Regions from separate parts of the Streptomyces sp. NBC_00252 genome, predicted to be linked through region 2. Evidence: riboswitches for the same ligand, from Rfam matches in the RefSeq annotation. Region 2 holds a riboswitch; each other region holds the start of a gene.
What was found. Region 2 has a riboswitch for S-adenosylmethionine ahead of thrC (threonine synthase). Riboswitches for the same ligand answer to the same signal wherever they lie in the genome.

Region 1 (5,590 bases), 2.5 Mb from region 2:
GGCAAGCTCCTCGTCAACATGAACACGAACCTGCCGCTGCGTCCCTCGGACGTGGCCGTCGGCTCGCTCACCTTCGCCAAGCCCGAGGGCCTGGAGGAGACCGACGAGGACTTCCAGACGGAGATCGCGAAGTCCGCGCTGATGATCGTCCGGCTCCAGCCGGACAACATCAAGGACAAGCGCGAGCTGGAGTGGGCGCACGAGGGCATCGTCGCCTTCTCGAAGATCTGCACCCACGTGGGCTGCCCGATCTCCCTGTACGAGCAGCAGACGCACCACGTGCTGTGCCCGTGCCACCAGTCCACCTTCGACCTCTCCGACGGTGCCCGAGTGATCTTCGGCCCGGCCGGTCACGCCCTGCCGCAGCTGCGCATCGGCGTGAGCGACGAGGGTTACCTCGAGGCGCTCGGCGACTTCGATGAGCCCGTCGGTCCTGCATTCTGGGAGCGCGGATGAGCACTACGACGAACACTGACTCGCGCTCGCGCGAGAAGGCACCGGCCGGCGAGAAGATCGCCGACTGGGCGGACGGACGCCTGGGGATCTACTCCCTGGCCAAGTCCAACATGCGCAAGATCTTCCCCGACCACTGGTCGTTCATGCTGGGTGAGGTCTGCCTCTACAGCTTCATCATCATCATCCTCACGGGTGTGTACCTGACGCTGTTCTTCCACCCGTCGATGAACGAGGTGACGTACCACGGCAGCTATGTCCCGCTCCAGGGGCAGCTGATGTCGGAGGCGTTCAACTCGACCATGCACATCTCCTTCGATGTGCGCGGTGGTCTGCTGATCCGGCAGATCCACCACTGGGCGGCGCTGATCTTCCTCGCCGGCATGTTCGTGCACATGATGCGGGTGTTCTTCACGGGCGCGTTCCGCAAGCCGCGTGAGGTCAACTGGCTGTTCGGCTTCCTGCTGTTCGTCCTGGGCATGTTCACCGGCTTCACCGGTTACTCGCTCCCGGACGACCTGCTCTCCGGCACCGGTGTCCGCTTCATGGAGGGCGCGGTCCTGTCCGTGCCGATCGTCGGCACGTACCTGTCGTTCTTCCTCTTCGGCGGCGAGTTCCCGGGCGGCGACTTTGTCGCGCGGTTCTACTCGATCCACATCCTGCTGCTGCCGGGCATCATGCTCGGCCTGGTCGTCGGCCACCTGATCCTGGTCTTCTACCACAAGCACACGCAGTTCGCGGGCCCCGGAAAGACGAACAACAACGTCGTCGGCATGCCGCTGCTGCCGGTCTACATGGCCAAGGCCGGAGGCTTCTTCTTCCTGGTCTTCGGTGTCATCGCGGCCGTCGCCGCGGTCGCCTCGATCAACCCGATCTGGTCGATGGGCCCCTACCGGCCGGACATGGTCTCCACGGGCGCCCAGCCCGACTGGTACATGGGCTTCTCCGAGGGCCTGATCCGTGTCATGCCGGGCTGGGAGATCAACTTCTGGGGTCACACGCTCGTCCTGGGTGTGTTCATCCCGCTGGTGATCTTCCCGCTGGTCCTGGTGTCGATCGCGGTCTACCCGTTCATCGAGGCCTGGGTCACCGGCGACCGGCGCGAGCACCACATCCTGGACCGCCCGCGCAACGCCCCGACCCGTACGGCCTTCGGTGCCGCGTGGATCTCGTGGTACTTCGTCCTGCTCGTCGGTGGCGGCAACGACATCTGGGCCACGCACTTCCACCTGTCGATCAACTCGATCACCTGGTTCGTGCGCGTCGGCTTCTTCGTGGTGCCGGTGCTGGTCTTCATCGCCACCAAGCGGTTCTGCCTCGGCCTCCAGCGCCGGGACCGGGACAAGGTGCTGCACGGCCGCGAGTCCGGCATCATCAAGCGCCTGCCGCACGGTGAGTTCGTCGAGATCCACGAGCCGCTCAGCCAGGACGCGCTGCACACGCTCACCGCGCACGAGCAGTACGTGCCGGCCGCGATCGGCGCGACCGTCGACGACAACGGCGTGGAACGCAAGGTGAAGGGCTCCGAGAAGCTGCGCGCCAAGCTGAGCGAGGCGTACTACGGCGAGGAGTCCCAGATCCCCAAGCCCACCGTCGAGGAGTACAAGGAGATCACGAGCGGCCACGGCCACCACTGATCGCTGAGGCGTCGCCACGCCACAGTCGAAGGGCCCCGTCCGAACACCGGACGGGGCCCTTCGCCGTGTCCCGCGCTGGATAGGGTGGGGGCGGTATTTCAACCAGGTTTCTACGACACCCAGGAGCGGCCGTATGAGCGCTGTGACCCCCGCTGGAGGCGACACCGCGGCGGCCCGTTCCTGGCCCGACGTACTGAGCGCGCTGCTGGCCGGACAGGACCTGAGCACCGCCGACACGGCGTGGGCGATGGACCGGATCATGAGCGGCGAGGCGGCCGACGCGCAGATCGCGGGCTTCCTGGTGGCGCTGCGGGCCAAGGGCGAGACGGTCGAGGAGATCACCGGGCTCGTCGAGACGATGTACGCCCACGCGAAGCCGCTGCACATCCCGGGACCGGCGGTCGACATCGTCGGCACCGGCGGCGACCGGGCGAAGACGGTGAACATCTCGACGATGTCCGCCATCGTGATCGCCGGGGCCGGCGCGAAGGTCGTCAAACACGGCAACCGCGCCTCGTCCTCGGCGAGCGGTTCCTCGGACGTCCTGGAGCGGCTCGGCATCAACCTCGACCTGTCGCCCGAGCGGGTCGCGCAGGTGGTGGAGGAGGCCGGGATCACGTTCTGCTTCGCGGCCAAGTTCCACCCCACGATGCGGTTCGCAGGGGCGGTCCGGCGGGACCTGGGGGTGCCGACCGCGTTCAACCTCCTCGGCCCGCTGACCAACCCGGCGAAGGTCACCTCGTCGGCGGTCGGCTGCTTCGACACCCGCATGGCCGGGCTGATCGCGGGCGTGCTGGCCGAACGGGGTTCCTCCGCGCTGGTGTTCCGCGGTGACGACGGTCTCGACGAGCTGACCACCACGGCCACCTCCCGGGTGTGGAACGTCCGCGACGGCAAGGTCACCGAGGAGGCCTTCGACCCCCGGGACGTGGGCCTCGAACTCGTCCCGGTGGAGGCCCTGCGCGGTGCCGACCCCGAGTACAACGCGGACGTGGCCCGCCGTCTCCTGGACGGCGAGACGGGCCCGGTGCGGGATGCCGTACTCCTGAACTCGGCGGCCGCCCTGGTGGCCCTCGAGGCCGGGGACGGGCCGTTGGCGGACCGGATCAGGGCCGGGATGGAGAAGGCGCGGGAGTCGATCGACTCCGGGGCCGCGAAGCGCACGCTGGAGCGCTGGGCGGCCGCCAGCAACGCGTGACCGAGTGGGTCGTCGTCCCGCGATCCGGACACGGGTTGCGGGACGACGATCACATCGCGTAAGTTTTCTGACCAGGTCATGAGTGACAGTCATGAGGCCCCGGCCGACTGTCCGGCAACCCTCCGTCCGTGGCGGGGTGCCCCGGGTGAAGACCAGGCCGTAGGCAGCGAGGTCTGCGGCAAGCGCGGGCCCCTCGAAAGACACCAGGGGTCCTGGTCATCGAGGGAGCCCTCTGTGAGCAAGCGAATGCGATAGGGCGTCGAGCCCCGCCTCCGCATACCCCCTTCTTCTTTTCCTGCGCCGCAGCCGTGTCGGCTCGCGCAGTGAATTCGCCTGCCTCTCACGGGAGTTCACCATGTCTGTCGCCACCGTTGCCGCCGCCCAGACCATTTGTGCACCGCTGCCCGTTCTCGGCCGGGATGTCACCGTCCCGCTCGTCACGGGCGGCGAGGTCACCTACGCGGCGCTCGACTACGCGGCCAGCGCCCCCGCCCTCCAGCGCGTCTGGGACGACGTCGCGGCCTACGCCCCGTACTACGGCAGCGTGCACCGCGGCGCCGGCTACCTCTCGCAGCTCTCCACCGACCTGTTCGAGAACGCCCGCAAGACGGTCGAGGAGTTCCTGGACTGCCGTCCCGACGACCAGCTGATCTTCACTCGCTCCACGACGGACTCCCTGAACCTGCTCGCCGCGGTGCTCCCCGCCGACTGCCAGGTCTTCGTCTTCGAGACCGAGCACCACGCGTCCCTGCTGCCCTGGAAGGACGCCCGGGTCACCTACCTCAACGCCCCGCGCACCCCGGGCCAGGCCGTCGAGACCCTGGAGCAGGCCCTCGCCGCCCGCGACCCCTACGGGCCGGCCCTGGTCTGCGTCACCGGCGCCTCGAACGTCACCGGCGAGCTGTGGCCGGTGCGCGAACTGGCCGCCGCCGCGCACGCCCACGGCGCCCGGATCGTCCTGGACGCCGCCCAGCTCGCTCCGCACCACCCGGTCTCCGTCCAGGACCTCGACGTCGACTGGATCGCCTTCTCGGGCCACAAGCTCTACGCCCCCTTCGGCTCGGGCGTCCTGGCCGGCCGCGCCGACTGGCTCCAGGCGGCCGACCCCTACCTCGCGGGCGGCGGCGCCAGCCGCAAGGTCACGCGGCGCGAGGACGGGGGAGTGGACGTGGAGTGGCACGACAGCGCCGCCCGGCACGAGGCGGGCTCCCCGAACGTCATCGGCGCCTACTCCATCGCGTCGGCCTGCAAGGCGCTCACCGAAGCGGGCTTCGACACGCTGGTCGCCCGCGAGCAGCACCTGATCGAAAAGGTACGGGCGGGCCTGGCCGAGGTCCCCGAGGTGAAGGTCCTGTCCCTGTTCGGCGACGACGCCCCGCGGGTCGGCGTGATCTCCTTCGTCGTCGACGGCTGGAACAGCTCCCACTTCGCCGCCGCCCTCTCCGCCGAGTACGGCATCGGCGTCCGGGACGGCCTCTTCTGCGCCCACCCCCTGCTCCGCACCCTCCTGGGCACCGACCCCCAGACCCAGGGCGAATGCGGCGCCCCCGAAGCGGCCCCCGGCGAAAAGTCCCTCAACGCCATCCGAGTCAGCTTCGGCGCAGGCACCCCCGACGAGCACGTCGACCGCTTCGTAGGCGCGGTCCGCGAGTTGGTCACCAAGGGAGCCAAGTGGACCTACCACACAGAAAACGGCCGCTGCGTCCCGGCGGTGTGATCTCGCCTGACGTCAAGCGGATGCCGTGAGGATCGCGGGGCGGTGCCGATCTGCGGCTCCGCCCCGCGGGCGCGAGCAGTCACGACGAGCGGCGCTGTACCCGGCGGTCCGAGGCGCCCCCGGTCCGATGCAACAAGCCTCAGGCCGATCCCCTAAAGGGCGCGGGGCTGTGTCGATTTGCGGCTCCGCCCCGCGGGCGCGACCAGCCACGACGAGCGCCGCTGTACCCGGCGGGTCCGAGGCGCCCCCGGTCCGATGCAACAAGCCTCAGGCCGATCCCCTAAAGGGCGCGGAGCGGTGTCGATTTGCGGCTCCGCCCCGCGGGCGCGAGCAGTCACAACGAGTGCCGTTGCATCCCGGCGGGCCCGAGGCGCCCCCGAACCGATGCAACGAGCCTGAGAGCAACCCCCTCAGGGGCGCGAGGAACTGCGCGACCAGCCACGACGGACCGGTCACCCGCAGACGATCCGCGCCCCCCACCCCACTACGCGCCCAACCTCACGAGTCCAACCCGATGGCGAACGCGGCCTCGAGGTCATGCTGTGAGTACGTCCGGAAGGCGACGTGCGTATCCGTCCCCTCCAC
Region 2 (5,590 bases):
GTGCCGGGCCTGGAACACCTGGTCGTCCTCGGTCACTACGGCGCGGAGCGCTGGGACGCGGTGACCGGTACGGTCACGGCCCCCGCCCCGCACCCCGGTGTCGCCGCCGTCCGTGCCGAACTCCCGGGTTTCCTCGACCGGATCGGCGCCTGGCAGGGCACCTGGATCGAGGAGAAGGGCCGCGCGCTCGCGGTCCACACCCGCAGGGCCGAGGACCCGCAGGCCGCCTTCGAGGCCCTCCGCGCCCCCCTCACCGACCTCGCCGCCCGCAACGGCCTGATCGTCGAACCCGGCCGCCTGGTCCTGGAGTTGCGCCCGCCCGGCATGGACAAGGGCGTCGCCCTCACCGACTACCTCCGCGAGACCGGCGCCGGGTCCGTCCTCTACGCCGGCGACGACCTCGGCGACCTCCCCGCGTTCGCGGCCGTCGAGAAACTCCGCTCGGACGGCATCCCCGGCCTGCTGGTGTGCAGCGGCAACGACGAGGTCACGGAGTTGCGCGAACGGGCGGACCTGGTGGTGGACGGCGCGGCAGGGGTCGTGGAACTGCTGTCGGCGCTCGCGGCACACCTGGGGTGAGGGGCGCGGCCGGGGACCACCTGCGGTCGCCCGGCCCCGCTCAACTCGGCTGGCCCCGCAGCGCGTTCAGCTGCTCCAGGAACCACTGGGCCGGGGGCAGGGCCGTGGCCGCCGCCGTCAGTCTCTTGGTGCGCTCGGCGCGTTCGCCGGCCGGCATGGTCAGCGCCTCGTGCAGGGCGGCGGCCGTGCCGATCACGTCGTACGGGTTGACCGGGATCGCGTCCTCGCCCAACTCCTCGTACGCGCCCGCCTCCCGGGACAGCACCAGCACACAGCCCTCGTCGGAGACGACCGGGACCTCCTTGGCGACGAGGTTCATGCCGTCGCGGATGGGGTTGACGAGGGCGACGTCGGCGAGGCGGTACGCGGCCAGGGAGCGGGCGAAGTCGTCCTTGACGTGGAGGACCACCGGGGTCCAACCCGACGTCCCGTACCGGGAGTTGATCTCGTCGGCGACCCGCTGCACCTCGGCCGTGTAGTCGCGGTAGACGGCGAGGTCCTGCCGGGACGGGTAGGCGAACGCCACATGGACGACCTGCTCCAGCAACTCCGGGTGGTCGTCGAGGAGTTGGCGGTACGCCAGCAGCCCGCGCACGATGTTCTTGGACAGCTCGGTGCGGTCGACCCGGACGATGGTCCTGCGGCCCGCGCCGATCTCCTCGCGCAGGGCCACGATGCGCTCCTCCACGTCCGCCTCGTGCGAGCGGGCCCGCAGGAAGTCGGCGTCGGCGCCCAGGCCGTGGACACCGATCCGGGTGTCCCCGACGCCCCCGGCGAACTCCGTACAGCAGGCCGTGAACGCGTCCGCCCAGCGGTGGGTGAGGAAGCCGAGCCGGTCCGCGCCGAGCATGCCCGTCAGCAGTTGCTCACGGATGTCGTCCGGCAGCATCCGGAAGTAGTCGGCCGGCGCCCACGGCGTGTGCGAGAAGTGGCCGATGCGCAGGTCGGGGCGCAGCTCGCGCAGCATCCCCGGGACCAGGCACAGGTGGTAGTCCTGCACGATCGCGACGGCCCCCTCGGCCGCCTCCTGGGCCAGCGCCTCCGCGAACGCCCGGTTGTACGCCTCGTACGACGCCCACTGGCGCCGGAACTCCGCGTCGAAGACCGGCTCGAGCGGGGTCTGGTACAGCATGTGGTGGACGAACCACAGCACGGAGTTGGCGATGCCGTTGTACGCGTCGGTGTGCACGTCGGCCGGGATGTCCAGCATCCGTACGCCGTCCTCGCCCACCCCCCGCCGCACCGCCTCGCGGTCGCCGTCGGAGAGCGCCGAGCACACCCACAGCGCGTCGGCGTCCGGCCCGATGGCCGAGAGCCCGGACACCAGCCCGCCGCCACCGCGCTTGGCGCGCAGCGAACCGTCGTCGCCCACCTCGTAGGAGACGGGACCGCGATTGGACGCGACGAGCACCTGAGCAGCACCGCGAGGGGGAGTGGAAGCCGTGGAAGCCATACGCCACAACCTAGCCCGGCCCGGAAACGCTCAAACGTACGGACGGCCGTTGGCGGACCGTATGAGTCCGTATACGACCGTCCGTGACCGTCTGCGCCCGGTTATGCGACCTTGCGGGACTGGTATTCGGTGATGTCGACCATCGGGGGCCGCTCCTCCGTGTCGACGGAGTAGGTGCGCGGCTCGAATCCGTCCGGGCCCCGCTCGAACTGCGTCAGGGACGGCCGGATGAGGTGGCCGCGGGCCAGCCGGAGCTGGGCCGTGCGGTAGATCTGCGCGGCCATCCGGCCCAGGGCCTGCCCGTCCTGGTGCCGGTGCTTGCGGACGCCGACGTCGACCTGGGCGAGGGCGTCGAGGCCCACCAGGTGCAACGCGTCGACCAGCATGCCCAGTTCGACGCCGTACCCGACCGGGAACGGCAGCTGCTCCAGCAGCGAGCGGCGGGCCGCGTACTCGCCGCCGAGCGGCTGCACGAAACCGGCCAGCTGCGGCCAGTGCATGTTCAGCAGCGGGCGGGCCATCAGCTCGGTGACCCGGCCGCCCTGTCCGGCAGCGCCGCCGAGCGGGCGGTCGTACATCGCCTTGACGAGGTCGACGCCGGGATCGGTGAGCAGCGGGCCCACGATCCCGGTGACGAAGTCCGAGGAGAACTCCTTCAGGTCCGCGTCGACGAACGCGACGATGTCACCGCTCGTCACCAGCAGCGAGCGCCACAGCACCTCGCCCTTGCCGGGCACGGCGGGGATGCGGGGCAGGATGTCGTCACGGTGCACGACCCGGGCGCCCGCCGCGGCGGCCACCTCGGAGGTGCGGTCGGTGGACCCGGAGTCGACGACGACGATCTCGTCGACGAGCGGGACCTGCTGCATGAGGTCGTGACGGATGATCGCGACGATCTCGCCGACCGTCGCCTCCTCGTTCAGCGCGGGCAGCACGACGGAGACGGACTGCCCCGTGCGGTGCTTGGCGGCCAGGATCTTGTGCAGCGGCCGGTCCGTCAGGGACCAGGAGCGAGTGCTCAGCCAGTGCTCGACATCTTTCAGCACGTTGCGCGGCTCCTCTACGTTCTCTCGGCGAGAAGGGGTCACACGGTGTGTGTGATCCGTCTCGCGGTTCGGACGGCTCTCTTCAACTGTCCTGGCCTTCGGTTACAGTCTTGAACAACGCTGATGACCATCGCATGTCGGGGGCCGTCGGCGTACACAATCGAATACCGCTCATCCAGAGGGGCAGAGGGATACGGCCCGATGAAGCCCCGGCAACCCTCCAGCCGGTCTTGGCACTCAGCTGCACGCTGACGTGGTGAGGCTCCCGGCTCGGGAAGGTGCCAAATCCGTCTCACGGCGAGATGCGTCGTGAGGAAGATGAGGAGAAAGGGCCTCCCCTCCATGGCTGCGCAGACTGTCGCAAGCACCACGAACTCCGCGAACCCGGACACGATCCCCGCGAACACCGTCGATCTCGGCCCCGCCGCCGCGCTGTCCTGCCGCGAGTGCGGCCACCGCGTCCCCCTCGGCCCGGTCTTCGCCTGCGAGGAGTGTTTCGGCCCGCTGGAGATCGCCTACGACTTCTCGTCCTACGACACCGAAGAGCTCCGCAAGCAGATCGAGGCCGGCCCCGCGAACATCTGGCGGTACGCGCCCCTGCTGCCCGTCCCCGCCGACGTGGCCGACAAGCCGAACATCAACCCCGGCTGGACCAAGCTCGTCCAGGCCGACAACCTCGCCCGCGAACTGGGCGTCGACGCGGGCAAGTTGTTCGTCAAGGACGACTCCGGCAACCCGACGCACTCCTTCAAGGACCGCGTCGTGGCCCAGGCGATCGAGGCGGCCCGCGCCTTCGACTTCACCACCCTCTCCTGCTCCTCCACCGGCAACCTCGCCGGCGCCGTCGGCGCCGCCGCCGCCCGGGCCGGCTTCCGCTCCTGCGTGTTCATCCCGCACGACCTGGAGCAGGGCAAGATCGTCATGGCCGCGATCTACGGCGGCGAGCTCGTCGGCATCGAGGGCAACTACGACGAGGTGAACCGCTTCTGCTCCGAGCTGATCGGCGACCCGGCCGGGGAGGGCTGGGGCTTCGTCAACGTCAACCTCCGGCCGTACTACGCGGAGGGCTCCAAGACCCTCGCGTACGAGATCTGCGAGCAGCTGGGGTGGCGGATCCCGGACCAGCTCGTCGTGCCGATCGCCTCCGGGTCGCAGCTCACGAAGATCGACAAGGGGCTCCAGGAGCTGATCAAGCTCGGGCTCGTCGAGGACAAGCCGTACAAGATCTTCGGCGCGCAGGCCGAGGGCTGCTCGCCGGTGTCGGTCGCCTACAAGGCGGGGCACGACGTCGTACGGCCGCAGAAGCCGAACACGATCGCCAAGTCGCTGGCGATCGGGAACCCCGCGGACGGTCCGTATGTGCTGGACATCGCTCGGCGGACCGGTGGGGCGGTCGAGGACGTCAACGACGAGCAGGTCGTCGACGCGATCAAGTTGCTTGCGCGGACCGAGGGGATCTTTGCCGAGACCGCGGGTGGGGTGACCGTGGGGGTGGCGAAGAAGCTGATCGAGAGCGGGTTGCTGGATCCGACGCTGACCACTGTCGTGTTGAACACCGGTGATGGGCTCAAGACGTTGGATGCGGTTGCCGGTACTGGGCTCACCGCGACCATCCGGCCGAACCTCGAGTCGTTCAGGGAAGCTGGACTCGCGTCCTGAGCGTCGTTCTTTGACTGCGGGCCCGTGGGGGCTGGTCGCGCAGTTCCCCGCGCCCCTGAGGGCATCATCTGACCGGAGGTTTCATCGTGAGCGTTAGTGTCCGCATCCCTACCATTCTCCGCACCTACACCGGTGGGCAGGCCGAGGTGACCGCCGAAGGTGGCACCCTCGCCGAGGTCATCAGTGACCTCGAGAAGAACCACGCCGGGATCTCCGCCCGGGTGCTGGATGATCAGGGCAAGCTGCGGCGGTTCGTCAACGTGTATGTGAATGACGATGACGTGCGGTTCGAGCAGGGGCTGGAGACGGCCACTCCGGACGGGGCCGGGGTGTCGATCATTCCGGCCGTCGCCGGTGGCTGAGCGGTCGTTGATCGGCGCCGAAAATTACCCTCGGTAACGCCGATTACCAAGAGTTCATCGAATTGCCCCCTCCGTGAGAGAAGCGGAGGGGGCAATTCTGCATGGTTGAGCGGGGTACAGTTGGGGAACGCGCTCCACTCCGCATGCCGGACGCATATGAGTACCCGCTCCGCGTGCGATGAGAAGCAGCCAAAGTGTGCATTCCTTTTGCGCGTTATGTTCTCTTTGTGGAGCCCGACTTGCCCTGAAGTCGGGCGAATTCTCCGTATATTCCCGACCGGTCCTGCCCGGAATTCTCGTCTGATTGACCTGTTGCAGACGGCAGTTGGACGGATACATTCGGCCGCGGTCGACGCGTTCCGGCGCACGCCCCCAATCCTGTGGGGGGTGAGGTCTGACCCGGATCCGCGAAGTGCGGGTCCGTGCAAGGGCCAGTAATAGGGGAGTTAGGCATGGCTCAGGGCACCGTCAAATGGTTCAACGCGGAGAAG
Region 3 (5,590 bases), 4.0 Mb from region 2:
CCCGGACCCCCTGCGAACGGCCCTCTGCCACCCCGTCGTCGCGGGGTGGTCGCGCGCTCTCCACCAGGTGACAGGGCTGAGTCGACGGGGCCGGGGTAGTCGGGACAGTGACGGAACGCAGCGCGATGAACACGGTGCCACGAGGAGAGGGGCGTCATGTCGGGCGTACTGGAGCGCATCAAGCGGTTCGCGAGAAGTCCGCAGGGGCAGCGCACGGCCGAGCAGATACGCCGAGCGGCCGCCGACCCGCGCCGCAGGGCGCAGGCACAGCGCCTGTTGGGCAAACTACGCGGACGCCGCTGAGCACATCCGCCCCACGGGGAAGTGGGGCGAGCGGCGCACACTACCGAAGGAGGATCGATCGCCATGGACAGTTCGTCACTCCGGGCAGTGGGCTGGGCCCGCACGCTTCCCTTGAACAGTGAAGTGAAGTCGGCCCGTGACTGGGCACGTCGGCACCTGGACGCGCTGGGCTGGACCACCACCGCGCCGGAAACGGCGGACGCCGTGGTGCTCACCGTCTCCGAGCTGGTGACCAACGCCCACCGACACGCCCACAGCAGCGCCCAGTTGGTGATGACGTGCGACGACAACTGTCTGCACGTCTCGGTGCACGACAGGTCGAGTGAGATGCCGACTCCCCGCGACGCCGACATGGAGCGCCTCGGCGGACGCGGCATGCTCCTCGTGGACGCCGTGGCCGACACCTGGGAGACCCGGCCCTGTCCGCACGGCAAGTCGGTCAGCGCCTGTTTCCACGCACCCGGGGCGAAGCCGCAGACGGCCGGCTCGCAGCGGACGCCGAAGGACTGAAGGCCGTTCGAGCCGCCGATCGGGCGGAGCCGACCGCGGCGGCCGTGGCGCGGCCGTCGCGAGGCCATTGACTTCCGGACCGAGGCCTCGGAAACTCGATCACATGCCCGAGGTCCTGCTGCTCACCAGCGAGCGTTGTATCGACCTCGTTCGCGTGGGCAGCGCGCTGTGTTGATCCCCTGATCCACTCCGCGATCCACAGTGCGTCCCCCTTTTTCGTGACGTACTCCCGTACGCACCGGCCCGGACGGTCAGTCGACGCTCCGCCGTCGGTCAATGCCGCGATCGGAAGCACGATGAGCCCGGAATTCCTCTGGTACATCCCCAACACCGTCGAGCCGGGTCACCGCGGCGACGACACGACGGACGGCTGGGGCTCCGTCGAGTACTCCACCGACCTCGCCCGCACGGCCGAACGCCACGGCTGGGGCGGCGCGCTCCTGGGCACCGGATGGGGCCGCCCCGACACCTTCACCGTCGCCACCGCCCTGGCCGCCAGGACCACCACCTTCAAGCCCCTCATCGCCGTCCGCCCCGGCTACTGGCAGCCCGCCCACTTCGCCGCCGCCGCGGCGACCCTGGACCAGCTCAGCCGCGGCCGGGTCCTGGTGAACATCGTCAGCGGCCTCGACAACCTCGCCGCCTACGGCGACGGACGCAGTGATCCCGCCCAACGGTACGAGCGCACACAGGAGTTCATGCGTCTCGTACGGCGGCTGTGGACCGAGGAGGACGTGACGTTCGACGGCGAGCACTTCCAGGTGAGCGGGTCGACCGTGGCCCCGCATCCCTACCGGACGGACACGAGAGCGCACCCGACGCTCTACTTCGGCGGCGCCTCCGAAGCCGCCGAGCGGGTGTCCGCGGCGGAGGCGGACGTCCAGCTCTTCTGGGGCGAACCCCTCGCCGGACTCGCCGAACGCATCGACCGCCTGCGGGAGTTGAGCAACCAGGTCGACCGCCGACTCAAGCCCCTCCAGTTCGGCCTGCGCATCACCACCGTGGTCCGCGACACCACGGAGGAGGCATGGCGGGCGGCCGAGGAACGCGTCGCCCGGATGGCGTCCGGCCCGGGCGACGAACTGACCTGGACCGGGAACCGCAAGACCGCCGTCGGACAACAGCGCCTCTACGACCTCGCCGCCCGGGGCGAGGTACTCGACACCTGCCTCTACACCGCGCCGGGCAGGTTCGGCGGCGGGGGAGCGGCGACGACCTGGCTGGTCGGCTCCGCCGCCGACGTCGCCACCGCCCTGGACAACTACCGCAAGCTCGGCATCACCCACTTCGTCCTCTCGGACACGCCCTACAAACAGGAGATCGCCCGCGTGGGCGACCAACTCCTGCCCCGGCTGCGCTGACCCCACGCAAGGGGGCTGCGTACAGGATTCGCCCCAACTCCCGTACTCCTCACCTTTGTTGCTCCCTGTGCGCCCTTGACGTCGGCAGAACAGTCGATCTACGGTGAGCGCGAGCTACGAGTACCGGTGATCAAGCCCTGGCTGGCCGGTCGGCAACCCTCGACGCGGCGGGGTGCTCCAGGTGACGGCTCGGCGGATGTTTCTGTTCTGCAAGTGCGTTTCCACCGGCCCCAGTTGCCGACGACACCCCTAGGAGGACGGCGTGGCCACTGCCCTCGTGCTGTGCTCCCGGCGTCACGTGGATCTGCTGCTGGTCTCCAGCTGTCTCTGTCACAGCTGACCCGTTCTTCACGCAGCCCACCACCCTCACCTTCACGCGACAGCGCGCGTCCGGCATGTCCTGCCTGCCGCACCCCTTTCGCGCACTCATCCATGCGGAGACAGAGACCAGCCATGGCACACTCCAGCACCGGCAGACCCCTTCGTTCCCTCGGCGCCGTATCCCTCGGCACCGCCTTCCTGGTCGCCGTCACCGGCTGCACCAGCAGCAAGACCACCACCGCGTCCGGCGGTTCGACGATCACCGTCGGCACCACGGACCAGGTGACCAGCCTCGATCCGGCGGGTGCCTGGGACGCGGGGTCCGGCACCATCGAGAGCGAGGTCTACGCGACCCTCCTCAGCGTGAAGAACGGCGCGACGGAGGTCTCCCCGGACCTCGCCGGCGGCATCAAGCTGACAGGGCCGAAGGACTACACGGTGACGCTCCGGAAGGGGCTGAAGTTCGCCAACGGACACGAACTCACCTCTTCCGACGTCAAGTTCAGCTTCGACCGCACCCTGAAGATCGCCGACGAGAACGGCCCGTCGTCGCTCCTGTACAACCTCGCCTCCGTCGCCGCCCCCACCCCGACCACGGTCGTCTTCACCCTCAAGTCCGCCAACGACACGCTGTTTCCCCAGGTGTTGTCCACCGCGGCCGGCTACATCGTCGACGAGCAGACCTTCCCGGCGGACAAGATCCTCGACGACAAGTCCATCGTCGCCGCCAAGCCGTGGAACGGCCCGTACGGTGTCACGAGCTACGACAAGAACTCGCTGGTCTCCTTCAGTGAAAACAGCGCCTACGGCGGCCAGTTGGGCACGCCGAAGACCAAGAACGTCCAGCTCAAGTACTACACCGACGCCAGCAACCTGAAGCTCGACGTCCAACAGGGCACCGTCGACGCCGTCTACCGCACCCTCACCACCGCCGACCTCTCCGACCTGGCCAAGAAGAAGGACATCAAGGTCCACACCGGCTCCGGCAACGGCATCCGCTACATCGTCTTCGACTTCAACACGCAGCCGTACGGCACGAAGACCAAGAACGCCGACAGGGCCAAGGCACTGGCCGTACGGCAGGCCGTCGCCGACTCCGTCGACCGGGCCCAACTCGCCCAGCAGGTCTACAAGAACAGCTACCAGCCGCTCTACAGCTCGGTCCCCGACGGCCTCACCGGCGCCGATGACTCCTTCAAGGCGCTCTACGGCGACAAGAAGGGCGGCCCCGACAAGGCAGCCGCAACCGCGCGGCTGAAGGCGGCGAAGGTGAGCACCCCGGTCACCCTCAACCTGCAGTACAACAGCGACCACTACGGCTCGTCCTCGGCCGACGAGTACGCCCTCGTCAAGACCCAGCTCGAAGCCACCGGGCTGTTCAAGGTGAACCTGCAGTCCACCGAGTGGACCCAGTACGGCAAGGACCGCGTCAAGCATCTCTACCCGCTCTACCAACTCGGCTGGTACGCCGACTACTTGGACGCCGACAACTACCTCTCGCCCTTCTACTCGGCCAACAGCTGGGTCGCCAACGACTACGACGACCCGGCCGTACGCGCGCTGATCAAGAAGGAGGAGACCGAGACCGACGCCGGCAAGCGGGCCGAACTCCTCAAGGAGGTCCAGGACAAGGCCGCCGCGCAGGTGCCGCTCCTGCCGCTGCTCCAGGGGTCCACGGCGATCGTCACCCGCGGCGAAGTCAGCGGTGTACCCGCCGAGTTGACCAGCGCGTACACGTTCCGCTGGGCGGGACTCGCGAAGAAGTGAGCGCCCTGACACAGGACACCCCCGGCGCCGTCGCCACCCCGGCCGACGGCGCCGCCGGGTACGGACTCGCCCGCTATCTGCTGGTCCGCTTCCTCCTCATCGTCCCCACCGTGTTCGTCCTCGTCAGCCTGGTCTTCTTCCTGATGCGGGCCACCGGCGACCCGATCAGCGCCGCCTTCGGCGACCGGCTCACCCCGGACCAGCTGCACGCCAAGCTCCATCAGGCGGGCTACGACCGGCCGTTGCTCACCCAGTACCTGGACTACCTCAGGTCCTTGGCGACCGGCGACTTCGGCCGCACCGTCACCGACAACGAGCCGGTCACCCACGTCCTGGGCACCTACGGCGCCGCGACCGTCGAACTCGCGGGCTACGCGCTTCTGGTGGCCCTCGCCGTCGGCGTCCCGCTGGGCATGGTGGCGGCCTCGTACCGGGACCGCGCGCCCGACGCGGCGCTGCGGCTGTTCGCCGTCCTCACCTACGCCACCCCCGTGTTCTTCGTAGGACTGCTGCTGAAGCTGGTCTTCGCGATCCAACTCGGCTGGCTGCCCGCCTCCGGCCGGGCCAGTACCGACGTGCAGCTCTTCCTCCAGAACCAGACCAGCACCACCGGCTTCAACCTCCTCGACGCCCTCCGCAGCGGCAACGGGGCAGCCGTGGCGGATGTGTTGCAGCACGCCGTGCTGCCGGGCGTCGCGCTGGGCCTGCTCGTCGCGGGCATCCTGCTGCGGCTGGTGCGCACCAACCTGATCGGCACCCTCGGCGCCGACTACGTCGAGGCCGCCCGCTCCCGGGGTGTCGCGCCGTTCCGCCTGGTCACCCGGCACGCCACTCGGCCCGCCCTGATCCCTGTCGTCACCGTTCTCGGACTCCAGGTCGCCGGGCTGCTCGGGGGAGCGGTGCTGACCGAGACCACCTTCGAGTGGAAGGGCCTCGGCTACGAGCTCGCCCACTACCTGACGGTCCGTGACTTCCCGGCGGTGCAGGGCATCGTGGCGCTGTTCGCCGTCGTCGTGGCGGTGACGAACTTCCTCGTCGACGTCGTCGCGGCCCTCATCGACCCCCGAGTGAGGTACTGAGCCGTGGCCCAACTCCTCGCACGACGGCCCACGGTGCTGCCGGACCGGCTGCGCGCCCGCCTGCGCACCGGCGGCCCGGTGCAGCGCGCCATGCTGCTCACCGGCGCCGCGCTCACCGTCCTGTTCCTCCTCACCGCCCTCCTCGGCCCGCTGCTCGCCCCGTACGGCTATGCCCAACTTCAGGACGGGGGGCGGCTGCTCGGGTCGCAGCAGCACCCGGGTGGGGCGCATCCGCTGGGCACCACCATC

Region 1: another riboswitch for S-adenosylmethionine. It lies ahead of OHT77_RS32220 (aminotransferase class V-fold PLP-dependent enzyme); the one in region 2 lies ahead of thrC (threonine synthase).
Region 3: another riboswitch for S-adenosylmethionine. It lies ahead of OHT77_RS03320 (ABC transporter substrate-binding protein); the one in region 2 lies ahead of thrC (threonine synthase).

What each region holds. Positions count from the first base shown of each region.
Region 1 is NZ_CP108087.1:7,263,379-7,268,968, forward strand. Features, by position in the region: gene qcrA (cytochrome bc1 complex Rieske iron-sulfur subunit) at 1-456, shown strand, start outside; gene qcrB (cytochrome bc1 complex cytochrome b subunit) at 453-2,090, shown strand; gene trpD (anthranilate phosphoribosyltransferase) at 2,224-3,288, shown strand; SAM riboswitch class IV at 3,363-3,479, shown strand; gene OHT77_RS32220 (aminotransferase class V-fold PLP-dependent enzyme) at 3,644-5,005, shown strand; gene OHT77_RS32225 (Lrp/AsnC family transcriptional regulator) at 5,504-5,590, opposite strand, start outside.
Region 2 is NZ_CP108087.1:4,759,772-4,765,361, reverse strand. Features, by position in the region: gene otsB (trehalose-phosphatase) at 1-579, shown strand, start outside; gene OHT77_RS20670 (alpha,alpha-trehalose-phosphate synthase (UDP-forming)) at 620-2,032, opposite strand; gene OHT77_RS20665 (glucosyl-3-phosphoglycerate synthase) at 2,134-3,078, opposite strand; SAM riboswitch class I at 3,247-3,403, shown strand; gene thrC (threonine synthase) at 3,421-4,737, shown strand; gene OHT77_RS20655 (MoaD/ThiS family protein) at 4,824-5,099, shown strand; gene OHT77_RS20650 (cold-shock protein) at 5,552-5,590, shown strand, end outside.
Region 3 is NZ_CP108087.1:758,865-764,454, reverse strand. Features, by position in the region: gene OHT77_RS03335 (hypothetical protein) at 157-303, shown strand; gene OHT77_RS03330 (ATP-binding protein) at 367-813, shown strand; gene OHT77_RS03325 (LLM class flavin-dependent oxidoreductase) at 1,110-2,174, shown strand; SAM riboswitch class IV at 2,287-2,396, shown strand; gene OHT77_RS03320 (ABC transporter substrate-binding protein) at 2,628-4,262, shown strand; gene OHT77_RS03315 (ABC transporter permease) at 4,259-5,341, shown strand; gene OHT77_RS03310 (ABC transporter permease) at 5,345-5,590, shown strand, end outside.